Regions from separate parts of the Dehalobacter sp. DCM genome, predicted to be linked through region 2. Evidence: predicted binding sites of a transcription regulator. Region 2 holds the regulator's gene; the other holds the start of a gene.

Region 1 (7,711 bases), 1.3 Mb from region 2:
GCGTGCCGATTCCAAGGCGCTGCGCGCAGCACCTACAGCAAGTTCCGTTGTCGTTTCTCCGGTCGATATCCGGCGTTCCTTGATCCCTGTTCGCGAAGTGATCCATTCGTCGCTGGTATCAACAATCTTAGCTAAATCGTCATTAGTAACTACTTTTTCCGGTATACAACTCCCCGTACCGATAAGTTCGACATTAAACATCTTTGGCTATTCCTCTCGCAATTATTTCTGACTAATAATTATTATCGTGTCTCAATGGCTGATGGTCAAATTTAACCATTTCAGTGATCGTAGGAATACTTCGTATTGAAGTAATCAGTGAGCTTCTGCAGGGATTTAATCAGAACGTCGTTCTGGTCATTCAGATCCGTAACCGTATGTTTTACCATATCCAAGTGAAATTGTTCATGGATCCGGTAGGCCAACTTTCCTTTTCGGGTCAGGCTGATATTGACAATCCGCCGGTCCCTATCATCTCTTTGTCTGGTAACATAGCCCTTTCGTACCAGATTCTTGATAAACAAAGTGAGCGCACCCATTGTAATGCCCAAATCCGCTGCAACCTGTGACATGGTTTTTTGCTGATACATCCCAATAGCCTCTATGGCATGGATTTCTGAGATGGAAAGATTATTAAACGGTCCCTTTTTGATTTCATGTTGTTCTACATCCAGTATCTGCTTAAAGGTTTTCAGCAGTAATTCGTTAAGAACATCGCTTATACTCTTTTCCATGACATCACTTCCTTCCAGACATAATCAAATATTACCTATTTTTAATTTGGTTGTCAAACAGTTTAGTAGTCAAACAAAATACGATTTCTCTCTTATTTCAACAAAATACATAAATTCCTCCGTGAATAATCGCCGCTCCTTGCCGTCCATGGCACCGCGGCATAAATTCCTCCGTGAATAAATATTTCTTGGTGAAATTGTCCACTACGTCAGACAGACAGGCTGACGCGAATAGAATAAGAAGAAAACACTGTACGGGAGTGATTTTAATGACATGTCCGAAAGGTACAATACCTTACCATATCAAACAAGGCGATACATTCTATACCTTAGCCCGAAGATTTAACACCACGGTACAGGCGATCGCATCCGTCAATATCGGGGTTGATGCCAATAACCTAATCCCCGGCAGCACCATTTGTATTCCTATCCGGAGAAGCGTTGTCCCTTGTCCGCCCGAAAACCGATATGTTATCAAAGCCGGTGACACCTTTTCTAAACTCGCAGCCCGTTATCGGATTTCTGCCGCGTCAATCCTATCCCTCAATTCCGGCGTAGACCCCACCAACCTGCAAGTTGGTCAAATCATTTGTCTTCCGATTCGACGCCGCAGGAAATCATAATAATCCTATACAATCAAGGATATCAGAAGTGACAAAACAAATAAGTTCCAGAATGATTCCAGCGCAGCCAGAATCTGTGTTCCCGGCTTTTCAGGTGTGACATTAAATGTTTCACCAACAGAAATACTGCCAATACTCAATGATAGAAAGGACATGAACTGAGTTACAGGGGTTTTCCCGATCGTTCCGGAAAAAGTATCGGGGTAGAGTGAATAGATCATATTATACGTCAGAGCAAATAAAAGAATCACCGATACCAGCGGCAAAATAATATCCTTCAACTTCGCATCTTTGCTTTCATCTAACTCTAACAACTGGAAAATATAGGCACCTGCTCCCAGTGAGGCCAAGATGGTATAGATATCCGTAAAAAAAATGAATTTCCGGTACCCAAAAGATAGGCTGCGGCCATAAAATCCAAAGCTGGTAACCCATGCAGCTGCCGTTCCCAGGATCGCCGGCGTCAGCAGGATGATATTCGCTGTAGCTTCATTTCTTTGGTTCATCGTGGATATTGTGCCGTAATGTTGTGGTGTGTACGGCTGGTTATAGTACAAATTATGATGATAAGGATACCGCATATTACACATGGTCATACTCCCGTAAATATATTGGATGTATTAATATATGCGGAGAAATTTACCATTGATTTCCACCACAGTTAGTTACACATAGAAATTTATATTTAATCCATAATAACTAATGAATCTTAAGTTATTCAGCAATAGGAGGTGGAAATCCATGCCAACCATTAAATGCACGGTTACCGAATGTCAATACAATCACGATGTTATGTGCGACGCCCCTATGATTCAGATCAATCACAACAGCGGCGTTAAAGTATCTCAGGGCTCGGAAGAAACGCAGTGTGATACCTTCAAACCATGAAATCAAATTCACTGAAGGCATAAAATTAATCCCTGAATAAAAACGCGATCCGTGAAAGAGGTCAATAAAACCCTCAGTGGATCGCGTATTTCGTCATAATGGGAGAATTTTAATTGTAAATATCGGTAATCTCATTAATAACCGGTACGATTCTCAGAAAGTGGTCTACAAGATAGGGGTCGAAGTGAGTTCCTCTTCCTCTCTCTATTTCAGCTACAGCATCTTCCTTATGCCACGCTTTTTTATAGGGCCGCTCTGAGATAAGGGCATCAAAAACATCACAAATCGCTGTTATTCGGCCTACCAAAGGAATTTCCTGCCCTTTTAGGCCAAATGGGTAACCGCTGCCATCCCACTTCTCATGATGATAAAGCGATATTTGTTCTGCAAGTCTGAGCATCTCCGCTGTGCTGCCCGTCAGGATCTGTGCCCCTTTAACGGTGTGGGTTTTCATCTTTTCCCATTCGTCCGGACTAAGCTTTGAGGGCGTAAGTAATATTTCATCCGGTATACCTATTTTCCCAATATCATGCAGCGTGCTGGCATGATAGATTAATTCGCAGTCGTTTTCCGGTAGTCCGTATGCTTTTCCTAACTCATATGTATATTTGCTCATCCGCGTAATGTGATTACCTGTTTGACAATCCCGAAACTCCGCAGCCCGTGCCAAACGGTTGATCAGTTCCACCTGTAACCCTTGAAGTTCTTTGGTTCGCTCTTCTACCTTATCCAGCAGCCTGCGGTTGTTTTCTCGAATATCGTTATGCATTATCCTGATTTCCAATACATTTTTTATACGGATCAGGACTTCTGCATAATCAAAGGGCTTTCCTATAAAGTCTCTCGCACCTGCCATAAAAGCCCTTAGTCTGTATTCTGATTCATCATAAGCCGTCATTGCAATGATGGGAATGATATCTTCTTCCTTGATATTCTTCAATTGCTCCATAACTTCAAATCCGTCGAGATAAGGCATTTTTAAATCCAGCAAAATCAAGTCTGGATGGTATTGCAGATATAAATCCAGGGTTGTTCTGGAATCCGTTGTCGAGATGATCTGTGTATAGCCAGACATTTTGAGTAACTTTTCTAGCAAAAGGATATTGACAGAATTATCATCAACGATGAGTATTCTTGATTTTGAAATAAAACTGTCCATATTAATCGTTTTCAACCTCCAAAATGTCGATATCTCGGAGCAAAATTCACGAAGTGTTTGTCACCTTTAATAATATACAACAACATGGCGGATAATTCTACATAATATGTAATATTACGATAAATATTTCGACGTTTATGGCTCATTGACTGTATTCTCTTTTCAATTTGGAATTTTCTTCATTATACATCATTTTGCCATTAATTTACACCCATAAAATACCTTAATTTTGAAAATTTTTTCATTTTTATCGAAATATGTTTATATTGTTTGCAGCAGGTAAATCAAACATAGGACATTCAGAACAATGATCAGGGGGATTCCTATGACAAATTTTCTATGCTGCGTTTTATGTCGAAGTACATGCATCGCCGCATAAATGCCTGAGGCTCCCATAATCAAACCGATCAAGAAGATACGAACCTCCGGTACACGCCACCCGCCTTGTTTTGCTTTAAGCTTATCATAAGCCATCATAAAAAATCCGATGAGATTGACAACTGAGAAATAAATCCAAATAATGTTTCCGGCGTCCATTTTCTAAACCTCTCTTATGATTACTTCAATAACAATTATGATTAGTAAAACCCCCAGGTGTCAATCTTGGGGCATCCTTGTCTTTCCAAAAAATAGTACAGCACAATTATTTCCAGATTTGAAAGATAATTTTGACTTTTCTTTGACAATTTGCATATTTTTGGTTATACTAATAATTGCTCGTTCATATTTAGAGGAATAAGAAGACCTTCTCGATTGCCGCTGGCTCTGGGAAGTCGTCGAATCAACTTCCAAAAAAGCGGGTAATAAATCTAGGAGGTCATTTATGTATAATGACAAGACTCTAAGTTGTAAAGACTGTGGCCGTGAATTCGTTTTCTCTGCTTCAGAACAGGAATTCTACGCAGAAAAAGGATTCACCAATGAACCAGGTCGTTGCCCCGAGTGCCGTTCTGCCAGAAAAGCTCAGAACAGAAATGGTGGCTATTCACGCCCCCAGCGTGAAATGTTCCCTGCTGTATGCTCATCTTGCGGCAAAGAAACCACAGTACCTTTCCAACCGACCGGTGACAAACCTGTTTATTGCCGTGACTGTTACCAACCCCGTTCCAGAAACAACTGGTAATCTTAGGATTTAACAAACCCTCTTGGATGCAATTCATCCAAGAGGGTTTTTTATGTTTGATCAGAATATTTTTGGGAAATTGTGTCACATTAAGAAAAATTAAAAGAAACAGCATAACCTCATCACTAATAATGGATAATGCACCCTGAAGCCCCAGACTGGCCGTTGACTACTAGATATAGTGCTGATATTATTAATAGGTACTATTTGTAGTAACCATACATAAGCATGGCCACGGAACCCTTTAAGAGCAAATAGCCAGACATTATATAAGAAACTGGAGGTACAGATATTGGAAGAGATCAGGGAAAATTGGAACGACTGGGAAAAAACAAACCTTATGCCTAACGCCAGAGTCGTCCTGGAAAAGAGATATTTAAAGAAGGAAGACGACGGAACATACGAAACGCCGGAAGCCATGTTTTATCGGGTTGCTTCGGTTGTGGCCGGTGCAGAAAAAAACTATGGCATCAATGAAAAGGCGATCAAAGATCTGACTCGGGAGTTCTATACGGCTATGGCTAATTTGGAATTCATGCCGAATTCTCCTACCTTGATGAATGCCGGGCGTGATTTAGGTCAGCTCAGCGCGTGTTTTGTTCTTCCTGTTGAAGACAGCATGGAGGATATTTTTGATGCCCTGAAAAATGCTGCCATTATTCACAAATCCGGCGGCGGTACCGGTTTTAATTTTTCCAGGCTTCGCCAAAAAAACAGCATGGTTCGTTCAACTGGCGGTGTGGCCTCAGGCCCTGTTTCTTTTATGAAAGTCTTTAATGCCGCAACTGAAGCTGTAAAACAGGGCGGAACACGGCGCGGCGCTAATATGGGGATCCTTCGGGTCGATCATCCGGATATCCTGGAATTTATCCGCTGTAAAGAGGACAATAAAGATATTAATAATTTCAATATTTCCGTCGCTGTTACCGAGACCTTTATGCGGGCGGTAGAAGCGAATTCGCATTATGACCTGATCGATCCGCATTCCGGGAAAGAAGTTGGTCAGCTCCCGGCAAAAGACGTATTTGCGAAGATTGTCGATCACGCCTGGCGAAACGGAGAACCAGGCATCATCTTCGTTGACCGGATGAACCGAGATAATCCCACCCCAAAAGTGGGTGAAATTGAAGCAACCAACCCCTGCGGTGAACAGCCTTTGCTTCCCAATGAAGCCTGTAATCTGGGTTCGATCAATCTAAAGCTGATGATAACCGAAAAGGATGGTCAGCCGGCTATCGACTGGGAACGTCTTGGCTATATTACCCGACTGGCCACCCGATTCCTGGACGACGTGATCGATGTGAATCAGTATCCGCTGCCAGTCATAGAAAAAATGGTAAAAGGCAACCGCAAGATCGGACTTGGCGTTATGGGTTTCGCCGATTTGTTAATTTTGCTGAAAATCCCTTATACCTCGGATGAGGGTGCCGCCTATGCCGAGAAGATCATGGAGTTTATTCGCACAGAATCGCGCATCGAATCACAACGATTGGCAAAGGAACGCAGCGTTTTCCCCAATTTTAAAGGTTCGATGTATGATGGCAAAATCAAACTGCGTAATGCCACGTTGACGACAATTGCCCCGACCGGAACCATCTCCATGATTTGCAGTGCCTCCAGCGGCGTTGAACCTCTGTTTGCTGTCGCTTATACCAAGACAGTAATGGATGGCACAGCACTGATCGAGGTCAATCCGCTTTTTGAAGAATACGCTCGTAAATATGGGTTTTACTCCCACGAACTCATGGCTAAAACTGCTGAACGTGGAACTGTATCCGGCTTGACGGAAGTTCCCCAGTGGGTACAGGATATCTTTGTCACCGCTCAGGAAATTAAACCGGAATGGCATATTAAGATCCAGGCTGCGTTTCAGCAGTATACCGATAATGCCGTATCCAAGACAATCAATTTCGCCAATTCCGCGACGCGAGATGATGTTGCCGAAGCCTTTCGTTTAGCTTTTGAATTGGGGTGTAAAGGTATTACGGTCTATAGGGACGGCAGCCGGGAACAGCAGGTTCTCTCTGCCGGTACAAAGGACTGCGAAAAATCAAAAGAAACCACTACCCCTCCACTTTCTTCTTGTCAGGAAGCGGAGGAAATCTCCAAAAAGAAACCGCAAGAGACAATTGTGCCTCGTCCTCGTCCGCCGGTAACCGTTGGCGTCACGGAAAAAATAAAAATCGGCTGCGGCAATCTTTACGTTAGTGTCAACGCCGACGAAAAAAGTATTTGTGAAGTGTTCACCAATACCGGAAGAGCAGGCGGCTGCTCTTCCCAGTCAGAAGCTACTTCCCGTTTGATTTCGATTGCTATGCGTTCCGGTATTTCCGTGGATGCGATTATCGAACAGATTCGGGGGATCCGCTGTCCGGCATGTATCCGCAAAGAAGGTGTGAACGTCACCTCGTGTCCGGATGCCATTGCCCGTGTTATCCGCAAGTATAAGGATATTGGTGCCAACGGCAATACCGCCATTATTCGCCGTAATCAGGCCGAAGAGCATGTATCTCCCGGTTTGGAAAAAACGGAAAAAGCGGTTATAAAAAAAGCTCAGGTCGCTGTGGCTATCGATAATGCCTGCCCGGACTGCGGAATGCCAGTGAACCACGAAAGCGGCTGTGTTGTCTGTATCCACTGCGGCTACTCCAAATGCGGTTAAACCACACAGACTTTTTATCTAAGATCACTATGGGAGTCTTGTGTCGCTCTTTCTTAATAACGAGGAAATGACATTTCTCCCGGGTAAGATTAAATCTACAACTCTTCTATTCGCGGCGATATCGTTCGGCTAAATACAGCTGGCCGATATCGCTTTCTTATATTTTAGACAAGCCCGTTGAACCTTATTCCAGAAAAAATTATTCAATGCTATAATACAATTAACGAAAATACTGTTGTTTAGGAGCTAATATGGAAGAATTATTAATTAAAGCCGTAGAAGAACTAAACGAGGATTTGGTTATCCAACACGTCAACACACTCCTGGCACAGGGCGTGGATGTATATAACATATATGATTACCTGAGCAAGGGACTTCAGCGTGTTGGCGAAAAATACAAAATAGGTGACTACTATATTGCTGACCTTATCGTATCCGGGGAGTTAATTAAAAAGGTTATGAAGCTCAAAGGGATGTCATTTCCTAAAAAGGCCAATGGTTCCGCGCTGGGAACGGTTGTTG
Region 2 (7,711 bases):
TGGTCAGCCAATTCGGACTATCCGCTGCGGACATTATTTTCGATCCGCTGACCTTCCCGGTTGGCACCGGGGATACTCATTATTTGGGCTCAGCTGTGGAAACAATCGAAGGACTTCGTCTGATTAAGAAAAAATACCCGGAATGCAAAACGATCCTGGGCGTCAGTAATGTCTCGTTTGGTCTGCCTGCCGCAGGCAGAGAAGTATTGAACGCTGTTTTTGTCTATCATAATACGCTGGCCGGATTAGACTATGCCATCGTCAATGCCGAAAAGTTAGAACGCTATGCATCCATTCCGCAGGCAGAACGGAAACTGGCTGCGGAGCTGCTTTTAACTACAAATGAACAGACATTAAAAGCTTTTACGGATTACTACCGGGAGAAACAGACCGTAGAAAAGACATCAATAGCGACGCTTACACTTGAAGAGCGGTTAGCCTCGTATATCGTTGAAGGAACGAAGAGCGGGCTGGAAAGCGACCTGCAGCAGGCAATGCTGAAATACACACCGCTGGATATTATCAATGGTCCGCTGATGAAAGGAATGGAGGAAGTTGGAAGGCTGTTTAACCAGAACCAACTCATCGTCGCCGAGGTCCTGCAGAGTGCCGAGGTCATGAAAGCGGCTGTGACCATTTTAAAACCGCATATGGCAAAAGCGGAAGAAGCAATTAAAGGCAAGATTCTTTTAGCTACGGTCAAAGGCGATGTTCACGATATCGGAAAGAATTTAGTTGAAATCATTCTATCAAACAACGGTTATCAGGTTATCAACTTGGGGGTCAAAGTCAGCTCTGAGCAATTGATTGCGGCGGCAAAACAAGAACAGCCGGATGCTATCGGGCTATCCGGATTGCTTGTCAAATCGGTACAGCAGATGCTTTTGACGGCTCAAGATCTGCAGGCTGCCGGTATAGCCTTGCCTTTGATACTCGGTGGAGCGGCATTATCCCGAAAATATACCGAGGAAAGGATTGCACCGCTATACGGCGGACCGGTACTTTATGCCCGGGATGCGATGGACGGTCTAAACTTACTTAATCACGTAATGAAAAATAGTGAAAATAACCCCCACGCTAAGTATACGGCAATTGCGGAGACCCAAACGCGTATAAAAACAGTAACAGCAGCTAATGAAAAAGCGCCTGATCCCGTTCCGGAAACCGATTTGGAGGAGTCAACCGACCATACAGCAAACCCGTGGGAGTTTCCGCTATATCGACCGCAGAGCACGGATCGTTACCTTATGCGGGATTATCCGCTGGAAGAACTGATACCAGCGCTTGATTTGCCCTTTATCCTCCGACGTTATCTTGGGGTCAAAAGAAATCCGCATCACCTGTTGAAAGAAGAATTGAATACGGCGGCCCAAGCGCTGGCTGCAGCACAAGCACACGATCAGAACCAGCTCAGGTTCGAAGAATATTTGTGTATTGTCGAGGATTTTCTTAAGGAAATTGCTGAGAAGAAATTGATCACCGTCCATGGTGTCTATGCCATTTACCCTGCATACGCTGCAGGCAATTCCATTTGCATTCTTGATTCCAGGGACGGCCAATCTGTTCTGGAGGAATTGCGCTTTCCGCGACAGCACAAAGCGAATGGGGAAAAAGGTCTGTGTCTGGCTGACTTTATCAGGCCACAGCCTGAAATTATAGGCAACGGAACGGTGCGAGACATCGCGGATTCGGATTACATCGGTATCTTTGCGCTAACAGCCGGCAAGGGTATCAGGGAAAAGGCGCATGCTTACAAGGAAGAAGGGGAGTATTTAAAATCCTTCTTGCTTCAAGTGCTGGCACTGGAACTAGCCGAAAGTTTTGCGGAAAAAATGCATGAAATTATACGCCAAGCTTGGGGCATAGAGATGCGCACAACGTTAACCAACGCCAATGGTTCAGCAGGGAAACGCCCCATAACATATCAAGGTATCCGGGTTTCACCGGGTTATCCAATATACCCGGATCTGGAGGAACAGGGCAAACTTTTCAGGCTTCTCAAACCGCAGGATATTGGGCTGGAACTAACGGAGAGTTGGATGATGGATCCGGAGGCTTCGGTTACTGCCGTTGTTTTTTCACATCCCAATGCCAGGATTTTCAATATTTTACGGTAATATTCTATAAGTTGCCAACAAATTGAGGTATAATCAAAGACCGTCCCTAATCTTGCAAGTGATTTGAGGGCGGTCTTTTTTATTATTCATTTGTTCGATCGTATTTTTTTATAATATTCCCAGCATTGGCAGCTATGATCAGCCTTAAAGTCGTGGATTCAGATGTTTTATAGGTGTTTTCTTATTGTGACAGGTTATTTGCTGATTGTCATAGCATTGAATTTGTTTAATAGTCAAAATTATAGCGCCTTCTGCTAAACAGACTGGATTGATAAGACGTATCCACGTTAGGACCTAAACCCTGTGATTCATGAAAAATCGGTGAATTTGGCTGTTCCGGCGCTGGAGGAAAGTGTGGAACCTGTGATGGCTGATGCTGATTAACCGAATGCGTTCCCGGGTTCGTTGGTGGACTCGTTATTGGATTTGGTATTTCCGATGGGAGATGAAAATGATTGCTGTAGTTAAGCAGCGTGTTTCTGTTTCTTCTTCCGAACAGCCCTGAATTTCCCGAAGGCCCAGCGTTGTGCCTTGTTTTAGAATTTTTTGTATCCTTGCGTTTATTTTTTTTGTTTTCTTTTTTTCGCGAACTAAAAATGCGGGCTAGACCTTTTTTGTTTACGGATTGAATTGACTCCTGAAGCGGCTGATCAGAGGATGTCGTCTGGGATGGCGGATTGGAGGAATCGGAAGTTGGCACTAGGGTTGATAAATTTGACGGCAGTGTCTTTACGGGCGTTCCAGGAACTCCGAGAAGTGTTGAAAGATTTCCTTTAAACAGCACGTTATTAATCATGGGGTAAGCGACACGGTTAAACAAAAATGTTCCGCTTCTGCGGGCGAGAGGGATGCCAACCTTTTTAGCCAGCGGAAGTCCTATTCTTTTAGCCAGAGGGATACCGACTTTTTCTGTTAGAAAAGGGCTAATTTTGGCTGTGATGTAGGGCTGGAGCTCTCTCATAATAATCGGAGCTGCTTTTTGTATAAGATAAGAGGATTGTTCAAGAGCCATAATAATTTCCTCCTTGTGGTTATAATGGTAAATAATTACATTAAAGCATATGCGCCATATGGGGTTGTGTGTTTGTACACCATAAATTTAAGTGTAAATAATCGTCAATACCAAAAAGAAAGCAAAACGTAAGCATAATCGATCTATCGGCAATTATTTGGATAAAAACGCCTTAGAAAGCTATTGCTTACTAGATATAGTATTGGTAAAATAAAACATATACAATATATAGGTTGATACTACAGCTATAGGAAGGATGAGGGTATTGCGCTGTCCTTTTTGTCAGAGTGATGATACTAAAGTACTGGATTCCAGGCAGATCGAGGAAGGAACAGCTATCCGACGCAGACGGGAATGTGATGTCTGCACCAAACGATTTACGACATACGAACGATATGAAGATTTCCAATTGAGTGTTGTGAAAAAGGATGGTCGAAGGGAACTATTTTCTCGGCATAAGCTCTTGTCTGGTTTAAACAGGGCTTGCGAAAAACGGCCGGTTTCCGCTGAACAATTGGAAACAATGGCTACCGATATCGAAAGAGAAATGCGCGATTTGAACGATCGTGAAGTACCCAGTGAACTTATTGGTGAAGCCGTCATGAAACGATTGTTTGAAATCGATGAGATTGCCTATATTCGTTTTGCTTCGGTTTATCGGCAGTTTAAAGATATTCAGAAGTTTATGGAAGAATTGAACGGACTGGTAAAACGACGCAAGTAAACTTCTGGCACTTCATTTACACGCCAAGTCGAACACGATGAGAACAAGGTATTTACAGTGATACAAACCATTATATCACTCAGTATTCTTTAGGTTTGCCTATTTACAAAATATAGAGAAGCGGGAGGATACACCATGTATGTTATGAAAAGGGATGGAAGAAGAGAAATATTTAATCAGGAAAAGATTTTGAAAGCGGTTGAAAAAGCGTTCATTGCCACTGAAACACCAAATGTCTCGCATTGGGCAAAAATTGTTACTGACAGAGTACTTTTTGAACTCGAAGCGGTTTACAGTAAGAACGAAGGATTTCCGATCGAACTGATTCAGGATAAAGTTGAAGACATCCTCATGCATACAGGGAATACGAATGTGGCCAGAGCCTATATCCGGTATCGCTTCCAACATGAAATTATTCGCAACCAGGAAAACGCGAAAAACGATAATAATAAACTATTTTCTGAATACCTGGGTCTTGGGACCTGGGAAATCAAAGAAAACTCGAACATGGGGTTTTCAGTTCAGGGTCTGAATCGCTTTGTCACCAGCAAAGCAACAAATGCTTTCTGGCAATCCCTGCTGCCTGCAGAAGTAGGTAAAGCGCATGACTCCGGAGCCATACATAACCACGATATGGGAGATCTTGCGCCCTACTGTGTTGGCTGGGATCTTAAAGATCTTCTACTCGTCGGCTTCAGAGGAGCTGAAGGCAAGACGACATCCAATCCGGCTAAGCATTTTCGTTCGGCACTGGGCCAAATTGTTAATTTCGTTTATACGCTGCAAGGGGAAGCTGCCGGTGCTCAGGCCCTTTCCAGTTTTGATACCTATTTAGCTCCTTTTGTCCGAGCTGATAATCTAGATTATAACCAAGTAAAACAAGGTATTCAGGAATTTATATTCAATGTCAACGTTCCAACCCGGGTGGGCTTTCAGTCTCCGTTTTTCAATATTACGCTCGATGTAAGGGCCGGCGAATCGGCAATTAAAGACGAGCCGGCTGTTATCAACGGCAAATTCTTGGATACACCTTACCGGGACTATCAGGCGGAGATGGATATCATTAATCTCGCTTTCTGTGAAGTCATGCTGGAAGGCGATGCCGATGGCAATGTCTTCAGCTTCCCAATTCCGACGTATAATATTACCAAGGGGTTTGACTGGAACAGCGAGGTATCCCGAGCGATTTTCAAAATGACAGATAAATATGGCATACCGTATTTTGCCAACTTTATCAATTCCGATATGAATCCGGAGGATGCCAGGAGTATGTGCTGTCGCTTAAGATTGGATAACCGTGAGCTTAGAAAGCGCGGCGGCGGTCTTTTTGGTGCGAATCCATTGACTGGAAGTATTGGGGTGGTTACCTTGAATCTTCCGCTTTATGGCTATCTGGCTAAAGGCAATTGGGATCAGTTCATCGCGTTGATTGATAATCATATGAACATTGCGCGCGGCTCACTCCAGACCAAACGCAAAACGTTGGAAATTTTAACAGATAACGGCTTGTATCCTTATACCAAGTTTTATTTGAGAGATATCAAAAAGCGTTTCGGCAAATATTGGACGAACCATTTCTCCACCATCGGTTTAGTTGGAATGAATGAAGCTATCCGCAATTTTACCAGCGATGCTGACGACATTACCACTGTTTTCGGACAGAATTTTGCCAAGGAAACACTCAACTACATGCGTGATCGAATCCAGCAATTCCAGGAAGAGGACGGCGATCTATATAATTTGGAAGCTACGCCGGCTGAAGGCACCAGTTACCGATTAGCCAGGATCAATAAGAAAGATTATCCGGATATCATCACTGCGGGTGATAATGAACCGTATTATACCAACTCCACGCATCTGCCTGTGGGCTATACCAGCGATCTTTTCCGAGCCGTAGAACTGCAGGATGACCTCCAGACACTGTATACCGGCGGGACTGTGCTCCACGGTTATCTGGCCGAGAGTCTGGATGATCTTGCCGTTGCGAAAGCGGTAGTGCGCAGGGTATTTGAAAACTACGAGCTGCCTTATTTCACCCTAACCCCGACCTTCAGTATTTGTGAGAATCATAAATATCTCAAGGGTGAACATTTTACCTGCCCGGAGTGTGGCAGAGAAACCTTAGTTATGACCCGTGTCACCGGATTTTATCGTCCGATTTCCGCAATGAATCCCGGCAAACAAGAAGAGAAACATCAAACCGTTAAGTACCGAATTGCCGGCGTAACGCCAAGTCTTTTCGATGGTGTAGCGAAATAATACTTTGGTGAATAATATGTTGATGCATTTAGAACCATTTTCTTTAGTGGATTATCCCGGGCATATTGTAGCAACGGTCTTTTTCGGCGGCTGTAATTTCCGGTGCGGCTATTGCCATAATCCCTCTTTGGTCCATATCACGGAGAAGTCTCAGACTTCTCCGTCTGCTGTGGTTGCATTTATGAAATCCCGGAAGGGCTTATTGGATGGTGTTTGTCTCACCGGTGGCGAGCCTTTGCTATCGATTGATCTGCTGCCTTTCGTCAGAGAAATCAAAGAGCTTGGATTCAAAGTAAAACTCGATACAAACGGAAGTAATTTGGAAAAACTTCAGGAAATCGCTGGGTATTTAGACTATATTGCGATGGATGTCAAATGCCTCCCTGAAAAATACGACGCGTTGACCGGGTGCGCGAACAGCGGCAGTATGATAACCCGTACGATTAATTGGATAAAAAATAGCGGGATCCCCTATGAATTCAGAACAACGGTGCTTCCAGTGTGGCATCCCATTGAAGATCTGCATGCGATCAGGGAGTTTCTCGAGTCTGAAACAACGTGGGTACTGCAGCAATTCCATCAGCCACCGCCACCTCAGGCAGTTTTGGATGGCATGATCTATGAGGGTTACTCTGAGGTTTGGCTTAAGGAAATAGGAAAGATATTAAACTGCTCTGTGCGTGGTACTCGGTAAGTAATGATGACTCAGGGTGAAAGAAAAATAAGGACATATTCTCAACTAAGGAGCATCGAATCATGGCAATGATAATAAGAGAATTTCAGAACGCGGATGTACCGGCGATGGTTGCTATTTGGAATCACGTTGTCGACGAAGCGAATGCCTTTCCGCAAATGGAAAAATTGACAGAAGGCGATGCTAACGAATTTTTTGCTTCCCAGACGTTTACGGGAGTAGCGCTATTAGATGACAACATTGTCGGATTATACGTATTGCATCCCAATTATATTGGACGCTGCGGTCATATCGCCAATGCGTCTTATGCCGTTGATAGAACTTTTCGGGGCTTGCATATGGGCGAAGAACTGGTACGGCATTCGATAAAAATGGGGCGGAAATCCGGATTCCAGTTACTGCAATTTAATGCGGTTGTCAGTACGAATGCCGGTGCGATTCATCTCTATGAGAAAATCGGATTTCATCGCGTAGGGGTAATTCCAAAAGGCTATTTGAATGGCTATGGAAATTATGATGATATTATCATTTATTACATCGAATTATAGTTATAATAATCCCTTTATCAATAGGGGACGCATCTTACAATGTCCGTCGAATTTTGGTTGTAATGATTTTAACGAAAGAAATCTCTTAACTTTGAAGTAGAAAAATCGAAAAGAATACACACTATAGTGTAGGTAAATAACCAACCACATGGTGAATAACCGGGAGGAAAGTATGAACAAAAAACGTTGGATTTCTTTAGCTGTCATTCTTGTTTTGCTGATCGTGTATATCCGAACTGATGTTATGGCGGGGGCAAAGAGAGCCGGTCTATGGAGTGAATCCCTGAACCCACTGGCTTCACAACCGTCATTTACTACGGAAACATATCAGGCCGGAATAGGTCAAACCATTGCTAT

What was found. The regulator NrdR, encoded in region 2, represses ribonucleotide reductase genes. The targets are predictions, from matches to a motif close to CACNANATNTNGTG.
Region 1: a site for NrdR is predicted at 4,698-4,711, ahead of LPY66_RS19620 (vitamin B12-dependent ribonucleotide reductase). Genes of this name have one in related genera too.

The regions. Positions count from the first base shown of each region.
Region 1 is NZ_CP092282.1:4,198,920-4,206,630, forward strand. It holds gene LPY66_RS19580 (beta-ketoacyl-ACP synthase III) at 1-201, opposite strand, end outside; gene LPY66_RS19585 (MarR family winged helix-turn-helix transcriptional regulator) at 282-734, opposite strand; gene LPY66_RS19590 (LysM peptidoglycan-binding domain-containing protein) at 1,004-1,357, shown strand; gene LPY66_RS19595 (hypothetical protein) at 1,363-1,863, opposite strand; gene LPY66_RS19600 (DUF1540 domain-containing protein) at 2,099-2,245, shown strand; gene LPY66_RS19605 (HD domain-containing phosphohydrolase) at 2,355-3,404, opposite strand; gene LPY66_RS19610 (DUF1294 domain-containing protein) at 3,666-3,941, opposite strand; gene LPY66_RS19615 (zinc-ribbon domain containing protein) at 4,228-4,527, shown strand; gene LPY66_RS19620 (vitamin B12-dependent ribonucleotide reductase) at 4,868-7,189, shown strand; gene LPY66_RS19625 (cobalamin B12-binding domain-containing protein) at 7,441-7,711, shown strand, end outside.
Region 2 is NZ_CP092282.1:998,104-1,005,814, forward strand. It holds gene metH (methionine synthase) at 1-2,117, shown strand, start outside; gene LPY66_RS04915 (hypothetical protein) at 2,344-3,129, opposite strand; gene nrdR (transcriptional regulator NrdR) at 3,395-3,853, shown strand; gene LPY66_RS04925 (ribonucleoside triphosphate reductase) at 3,989-6,112, shown strand; gene LPY66_RS04930 (anaerobic ribonucleoside-triphosphate reductase activating protein) at 6,129-6,806, shown strand; gene LPY66_RS04935 (GNAT family N-acetyltransferase) at 6,869-7,354, shown strand; gene sppA (signal peptide peptidase SppA) at 7,527-7,711, shown strand, end outside.